2 regions of the Enterobacter sp. WI-ESBL-E8 genome follow, and region 2 is predicted to be linked to the other one. Evidence: predicted binding sites of a transcription regulator. Region 2 holds the regulator's gene; the other holds the start of a gene.

Region 1 (4,212 bases), 1.3 Mb from region 2:
CCCTTGTCGTTCAGCTCTTTGATAACGTAGGTGGTACGGGCTTCAGCATCCGGGTGGCCTGGCTCGCCTTTCAGCAGAACGAACTGAATTTGTCCGTCTTTGTTCAGGTCCCAGTTCGGGTTCGCCGCCCAGTGTTTGGCAATCAGATCGCCCTGAATAATACCGGACTCTTTAGAGTCGGTACCGACGTAATACGCTTTGTCGTAGCTATCCAGCGCTTTACGGGAAGGTTCTTTGTTGAAGAAGACGATTGGCACGTTCTGGCCGCGCGCTTTTTCAATCACCGTGCCTGCTGCAGCCGGGTCAACCAGGTTGATGGCCAGGGCTTTCACGCCTTTCGCCAGCAGAACGTCGATCTGGTCGTTCTGTTTGGACTGGTCGTTCTGGGAGTCATTCATCAGCAGCTGAACGTCTGGCGCTGCTTTAGCATCTTTCTCAATTGCTTTACGCACAACAGACATGAAGTTGTCGTCGTATTTATAGATGGTCACACCAATACGGGTATCCGCAGCGTGCGCTGCTGCACCAAAAAGCATGCTTGCCATTACAGCAGACAGGGTCAACACCTTCTTATTCATGGTATCTCCGGTTTTTTTTATGCAGGGTAGTTCTTGTGAATAACGATCGGCGGGCAGGTGTTAATAAAACGTTACTGACAGCCGAAGTTCACTTATAAAATTTCTATCTTCCGTGTTCGGTAACGATCCAGAAATGCGTTTTATTCGTTGTTTGCGGCACATTGGCTATAGTGAAAGTGAATAATCACCGTTACATAGCGTTTCAGCCCCTAAAACGCTGACATCATAGTCAGCGCCTTGTTAAGATACTGTGAATTTACTCACAGATTGAAAACGGTTACATCACATCATGTAATCAGTTAGTGATCGGAACCACAATTTGCCGGGGCGCGACCGAGTGACGACGCACTAAAGTCGGCATGAAACAATGTGTTGCCCCCGGATCCAGCAGCCCTGCCGCCCCCTGTAACGCCAGCTCAGTCGCCAGTTTCGCCATAGAGGCAATGGGGTAACGCACCGTTGTCAGCTGTGGGTCGGTGTAACGGGCAATCGGAATATCGTCAAAGCCGATGAGTGATAAATGCTGTGGCACCGCAATGCCGTTATCCTTCAGCGCCGTCAGGGCCCCTGCCGCCATGCTGTCGTTATAGGCAAACACCGCAGTAAGCTGCAGATTGCGCCCCAGCAGCTCCACCATGGCCGCCTCACCGCCCTGCATGTCAGGCGTCCCGGTTCCAGTCCAGCTGTCTGATGGCGTAATGCCGTGCTCTTTCAGGGCGTTTTGCCACCCCTCGCGCCGCAGTTCGTCATCTTCAATCTGGTGGCTGGAGGCCAGATAACCGATCCGCTGATGCCCGTTGTTGATGAGCATTTTGGTGGCCATCATTGCGCCGCTGACGTTATCCAGCCCGACGCAGCGGTGGGCATAGCCCGGGACGATGCGGTTGATGAGCACCATGCCCGGGATCTGATCCATAAACCCGATTAACTCTTCGTCGCTCAGGGCTTTTGAGTGGACAATCAGGGCGTTACAGCGCTGGCGAATCAGCACTTCAATGGCGTAGCGTTCTTTTTCCGCCTCATGATAGCTATTGCCGATCAGGACGTATTTCTGATGCTGCTGGGCGACCACATCCACCGCTTTCACCAGCGCGCCGAAAAAGGCATCCGATACATCCATCACCACCACGCCGATAGTGTCGCTAACCTGCGTCGCAAGCGCCTGAGCATTAGCATTTGGCCGGTACCCGAGCTGGGTCACGGCTTTCATTACGGTTTCACGGGTTTCAGGGCTGACCAGCGCGCTGTTGTTCAGCACGCGCGAAACGGTAGCCACGGAAACGCCCGCCTGACGGGCGACGTCACGAATGGTGATCATATTCACCATCCTTCAAAGGATTGCAGCAACTCACAGACACCCCCTGTGTTTAGCAAGGTGGCTATTTTGGCAGCGAGAGAAAGGGGACTACGTGAAGAAGCTCACACTCATGAAAACGCTTACATCCGTTTTGTTAATGATTGTGATCCAGATCGTTATCTGGATGTATTTTTCAATGATATCCCTGAAGCATGTGCGGTTAACTGACGCCACACCCACTCCAGCGGTCCCTGGCGGAAATAGCGTAGCCAGAGAACAGAAAACGCCAGGTTTACTACCCAGACCGGGATAACAAACGCCAGCAGCGCGAGGCGGTCGAATTTCATAAACAGGCCAAAGCGATAGAAAAGCGTGGTGCATATCAGCGTTTGCAGGAGGTAATTGCTTAACGCCATGCGGCCCACGCAGGCGATAGCGCTGACAATCCACAGGCGAGAAAGCGTTGGCCAAAAGCCATAGATCAGCGCCGCATAGCCGATGGTCTGGAACGGCGCGCTCAGTTCACGCGGCATCTGGAGCAGGAAAGCGCACCAGCGGTAATCCCAGTGGAGGTGCCACTGCGTAATCACCGCCGGAAGGTTAATCAGCACGCCGAGCAGGACCAGCCCGGCGCCCATGCGGCGATAGTGGCGCAGGCTAAATTCGCCTTTCAGCCAGCCGGTGCGCATCAGCGACGCGCCCATCAGCATCATTCCCGCCAGCTGCCAGCCGTATTGCGCGCCCAGCGCAAGGAGGTTATCCCCCAGCATATCCGCACGGTTGCTTATCGCTTCCGACCCGCCCTTCAGCTTCCAGAACTGCTCGTACTGCAGGTTAGCGGCATCCGGGACCCAGGCACGGTTTGTCGCCTCACCGGAGATCATCCCCAGCAGCAGCAGTACCCCAAGCCCCATGACGTAGAGCATCACGCCAGTGTTAAACAGGCTTTTTACGCTGTGCGCGTCGCGAATAAGGCGCCAGCAGATGAGCCCGACTAACCCATACGCGAGAAGAATATCGCCGTCCCAGAAGAACAGACCGTGGATAAACCCGAGAAGCACCAGCAGCGTCAGGCGCGACTGTATCCAGCGCGTACCGCGTTTGAGGAGGAGCTGCAGGCCTGCGCCAAACAGCAGGGCAAAGAGCGTGAGGAATTTGACCTGGGCGAAAAGATCGAGGATCGCCCACGTCCAGGCATCACTGCGCGTGATGTCGCCATACCATGCAGGATTGAGATAAGCCGCCTTCGGGAGACCGAAGGCGCTGATATTAAGCAGCAGGATACCGAGAATGGCGACGCCGCGAACAAAATCGAGCGTGACGTTTCGCTCCATGGTCCCTGCCCTGTAAGACTTAGTTGTGGTGACGAACGGCGCGCAGGAACTCCTGGCGGGTATTCTGACTTGATTTAAACAGACCACCCAGAGAGGTTGTGGTGGTTGCACTGGTCGCATCACGCACGCCGCGCGCTTTCACGCAGTAGTGAACCGCGTCGATAGAGACGGCCACGTTATTGGTGCCCAGCAGCGTTTGCAGCGCGGTCAGGATCTGCTGCGTCAGACGCTCCTGCACCTGCGGACGCTGTGCAAAGAACTGCACGATGCGGTTGATCTTCGACAGGCCGATCACCGTATCTTTTGGGATATACGCCACGGTCGCTTTACCGTCGATGGTGACGAAATGGTGTTCGCAGGTGCTGGTCAGCGTGATATCGCGTACCGTGACCATCTCGTCCACTTTCATCTTGTTTTCGATGACGGTAATTTTCGGGAAGTTGGCGTAATCCAGGCCCGAGAAAATTTCGTCGACGTACATTTTTGCGATGCGGTGCGGCGTCTCCATCAGACTGTCGTCACTCAGATCGAGATTCAGCAGCTCCATGATCTCGGTCATATGACCGGCAATCAGACGCTTGCGGGTTTCATTGTCCAGATCCTGTACGGGCGGACGCAGTGGCGTTTCAAGACCGCGCGCAACCAGGGCTTCGTGGACCAGGGCAGCTTCTTTACTGAGTGATGACATTTTGTTCTCCTGCAGGTGTGGCGTCTTTTGCCCTCGTTGTGGCAAAAGTATGCGCTCATTGTGCGTGAGGCCGCGCACATAATCCAGTATTCACGACGATAATTATTGCAATTGCTGCTGCCTTTCAGCGTGACGATTCCAGACCAGAGCCCCGCCGACGAACAGCGCAACGCCCGCCAGCCCCAGCGCAGGCTCCAGCCGGTGGGTAAGCCAGGTCGATAACGCCGAGGTCACCGGCCCTACCAGCTGCCCTATGGCATACCCGGTAGTAAGCAGACCCGCCATATACCGCGTGTGGTTCGGTGCCAGCTCGCG
Region 2 (4,212 bases):
GATGACAATCAGCAGGGTTAAGAAGCCCTTCAGCGTCCCGCTCACGGAACGGTCGGCAAATTTCCCACCCAGATAGTTGCCAATCGAGAAGCCCACGCCAATCAGCACCAGCATTGCGGTAACAAAGAGAGGCGTCGCGTGGGTGATGTCATGCAACACCGGCGAAATGTAGGTGTAAAGGGTGAACATCGCCCCTGCCCCCAGGACGGTGGTAAGCAGCGCGGAGAGCACCTGCGGGCGCATCAGCACCGAAAGCTCTCTGCGCACGTCAGGACGTTCCCCCGCGCTGCCTTTTGGCAAGGAGAAGAACAGCGCCACCATGGCAATCACGCCTAGCCCGGCGGTCGCCAGGAAGGACATACGCCAGCCGATCGCTTCACCCAGCCAGGTCGCCGCAGGCACCCCGCCAATGTTGGCAATCGTCAGGCCCATAAACATGGTTGCCACGGCGCTCGCCTGCTTGTGTTTTGGCACCACGCTTGCCGCCACGACCGACCCCAGCCCAAAGAACGCGCCGTGGTTAAGGCTGGTCAGAATGCGTGACAGCATCAGCGTGGTGTAGTCCGGCGCAATGGCGGAAAGCACGTTGCCCAGGGTGAAAATCGCCATCAGGAAAATCAGCGCATTGCGGCGCGCGCGGTGCGAAAGGAGAAGCGTCATCAGCGGCGCGCCTACCATCACGCCGATTGCGTAGGCGCTGATTAACATGCCTGCAGCAGGGATCGAGACGTCCACGCCCCGGGCAATAACAGGCAGTAACCCCATCGGGGAGAATTCAGTGGTGCCAATCCCAAAAGCGCCAATCGCCAGGGCCAGCAGGGGAAAATTGATTTTCATGCGTCAACTCCGGATGCCGTGTCATGTGGTGACACAGAACAAAGAAGCCGAAAGCATGACATCAATCACAAAAAATGAGAAGTTAACAAAATGGCAAAAGATTTTTGCATGAGAAGTAACAATTGGGGCGATCGGGAGGGAGAACGCTCTCCCTCCGCGTAAATCAGTGCAGCGCAGCCGTCAGACCGGCAGCGACAATCAGAGCCAGCACAATAACGGTGGTGAACAGCGAAAACTTCAGATCGGAACTCATCAATTTTTCTCCTTTTAATCCCCCCACGAAAAGTGAGCCTGCTCATTTTTGCACAGTTTACGTCAAAAATCTTCCTGGATTTAAACTGATAAACACTTTACCTCTTCCCCTTTTCATCAAGATAGGACAAAATTCCACGCTAAATTTATTAGCGTACCGGCCATTGACCCCCTCCTGACGTCCCGTGTCGTTTTCCCGGCGTGCCGCAACTTAACATTGCGAAATAAGGGTGAGAGAAGGCAAACGTTTACCTTCAGGTTTTTCAGGAGCTTAGGATATGGTCTGGAGTGACATTTAATGGCAACAATTAAAGACGTAGCAAAACGCGCAAACGTTTCCACTACAACCGTATCACATGTTATTAACAAAACCCGCTTCGTGGCGGAAGAGACGCGCAATGCCGTCTGGGCCGCGATCAAAGAGCTGCACTATTCGCCAAGTGCGGTTGCGCGAAGCCTCAAGGTTAATCACACCAAATCTATTGGATTGCTGGCCACCAGCAGTGAAGCGGCCTATTTTGCCGAGATCATTGAAGCGGTTGAGAAAAACTGCTTCCAGAAAGGCTATACCCTGATTCTGGGCAACGCGTGGAACAGCATTGAAAAACAGCGCGCCTACCTGTCGATGATGGCGCAAAAGCGCGTTGATGGCCTGCTGGTGATGTGTTCCGAGTATCCGGAGTCCGTGCTGTCCATGCTCGAAGAGTATCGCCATATTCCGATGGTGGTGATGGACTGGGGCGAAGCGCGCGCGGACTTCACCGATTCCGTTATCGATAACGCCTTTGAAGGCGGCTATATGGCCGGTCGTTACCTGATCGAACGCGGTCACCGCGAGATTGGCGTGATCCCGGGTCCGCTGGAGCGCAACACCGGCGCGGGCCGTCTGGCCGGCTTCATGAAAGCAATGGAAGAAGCGCTGATCAACGTGCCGGAAAACTGGATCGTGCAGGGCGACTTTGAGCCGGAGTCGGGCTACCGCGCTATGCAGCAGATCGTCTCCCAGCAGCATCGTCCGACCGCCGTGTTCTGCGGGGGCGACATCATGGCGATGGGCGCGCTCTGCGCCGCCGATGAGCTGGGCCTGCGCGTACCGCAGGATATTTCCGTGATCGGGTATGATAACGTGCGTAACGCGCGCTACTTTACGCCAGCGTTGACCACCATTCACCAGCCGAAAGATTCGCTGGGCGAAACGGCCTTCAATATGCTGATGGACAGGATCGTCAACAAGCGCGAAGAGTCGCAGTCCATTGAAGTTCACCCGCGCCTTATCGAACGCCGTTCCGTTGCGGATGGTCCGTTCCGCGACTACCGTCGTTAATCGCTCTACGGGGCCAGCTACGCTGGCTCCCGTAACCACTCTCGGTTGAGCGTTTCGCTGTCTCCCAGATAATCCAGAAGCCAGTCCATGGCGGGTGAGACGTCATTTTGCTGCCAGGTGAGGCAGCAGGCCGCATCCGGGAAGGGATTCTCCAGCGTCAGTTCAACCCATTCTCCGGTATCGATTTTTGGGCGCGCAAAGTGCACGGGCACCATCGCGACGCACAGCCCGGCGCTGAGGCACGTCGCCGACGATTCCCAGTCAGGGGCCACCACCCGCCGCTGGTTATCCAGAAGCCAGGTGATACGCTTGGGTAATGAACGGGAGGTATCCTCCAGCACCAGTGAAGGCCAGTTGCGTAGCGTATCGTCGCTCAACGGCCCTTCCATTGCCGCCAGCGGATGATCGCGTGCCACCACGCACTTCCAGCTCAGCATGCCCATATCGCGAAAGGCGTAACGTCCCCCGACCGGGATCGCCTGCGTGGCCCCAATCGCCATCTCTGCCCTGCCGTCCGCCAGCGCATCCCAGACGCCGTTGAACACCTCCTGCGAGACCCGCAGCTCCACGTCAGAAAAATGCCGATAGAAATCGACGATCATTTGCCGGGTGCGTTCCGGCTTAACGATGTTATCCACCGCGATGGATAGATGTCCCCGCCAGCCGTTGGCGATCTGCTGACACTGTTCGCGGGTGATCTGCATTTTTTTGATAACAGAACGCCCTTCCTTCAAAAACCACGCGCCTGCGGGCGTTAATTCCACGTCGCGATGGCGCCGCTCAAACAGCGGCACCGCCAGCCACTCTTCGAGCTGACGCACGGTGTAGCTGATAGCCGAAGGGACGCGGTGCAGCTCCTGCGCCGCACCGCTAAAGCTGCCGTTACGCGCGACAGCATCGACCACTTCAAGAGAATAATCTGACCACATTTTCTGCCTGCAAAATTTTTGAATGCACCCGCCAAATATTAGCGTTTCACAAGCGGCTTTGCACTCCCTACACTCAGCGCCAACGTACACCTGCCTCCTTAAGGAGAATAAAATAATGCAACCCAGGAAAGGTTTTTTAGTCTGGCTCGGCGGCTTAAGCGTGCTGGGCTTTTTGGCCACCGATATGTACCTGCCGGCTTTCGCCGCTATGCAGGAAGATCTGCAGACGCCTGCCGCGGCCATCAGCGCCAGCCTGAGTTTGTTCCTCGCCGGTTTTGCTTTCGCACAGCTGCTCTGGGGACCGCTCTCGGATCGCTTTGGTCGTAAACCGGTATTGCTGCTGGGTCTGGCCATTTTTGCCGTTGGCTGTCTGGGGATGCTATGGGTACGCGACGCCACCTGGCTGCTGGTGCTGCGCTTTATTCAGGCCGTGGGCGTCTGTGCCGCTGCCGTCACCTGGCAGGCGCTGGTTACCGACTACTACCCGGCTAACCGCACAAACCGTATTTTCGCCACCATTATGCCGCTCGTGGGACTCTCGCCAGCCCTTGCTCCGCTGCTGGGCAGCTGGATCCTCGCGCATTTTGACTGGCAGGCCATTTTTGCCACGCTGTTTGCCATCACGCTGGTACTAATGCTGCCGGCGTTTGCCCTCAAGCCCGCGCATAAAAAAGAGGCGCATGCTGACGCGAAGCCAATCACCTTCACTTCCCTGCTCGGCACCAAAGCGTATCGCGGCAATGTCCTGATCTATGCCGCCTGCTCGGCGAGCTTCTTCGCGTGGCTCACCGGCTCGCCGTTTATTCTGCACGATATGGGATACAGCCCGGCAGCCATCGGGCTGAGCTACGTTCCGCAGACCATCGCGTT

The links. The regulator PurR, encoded in region 2, represses purine synthesis genes. The targets are predictions, from matches to a motif close to CANGCAAACGTTTGCNTG.
Region 1: a site for PurR is predicted at 2,005-2,022, ahead of galS (HTH-type transcriptional regulator GalS). Genes of this name have one in related genera too.

Annotation. Positions count from the first base shown of each region.
Region 1 is NZ_JBRWXJ010000001.1:3,304,236-3,308,447, forward strand. It holds gene mglB (galactose/glucose ABC transporter substrate-binding protein MglB) at 1-578, opposite strand, end outside; gene galS (HTH-type transcriptional regulator GalS) at 874-1,896, opposite strand; gene yeiB (DUF418 domain-containing protein YeiB) at 2,052-3,209, opposite strand; gene folE (GTP cyclohydrolase I FolE) at 3,229-3,897, opposite strand; gene ACWHWP_RS15705 (YbfB/YjiJ family MFS transporter) at 4,000-4,212, opposite strand, start outside.
Region 2 is NZ_JBRWXJ010000001.1:2,035,081-2,039,292, reverse strand. It holds gene ACWHWP_RS09745 (MFS transporter) at 1-837, opposite strand, end outside; gene cydH (cytochrome bd-I oxidase subunit CydH) at 1,001-1,090, opposite strand; gene purR (HTH-type transcriptional repressor PurR) at 1,388-2,413, shown strand; gene punR (DNA-binding transcriptional activator PunR) at 2,431-3,342, opposite strand; gene punC (purine nucleoside transporter PunC) at 3,458-4,212, shown strand, end outside.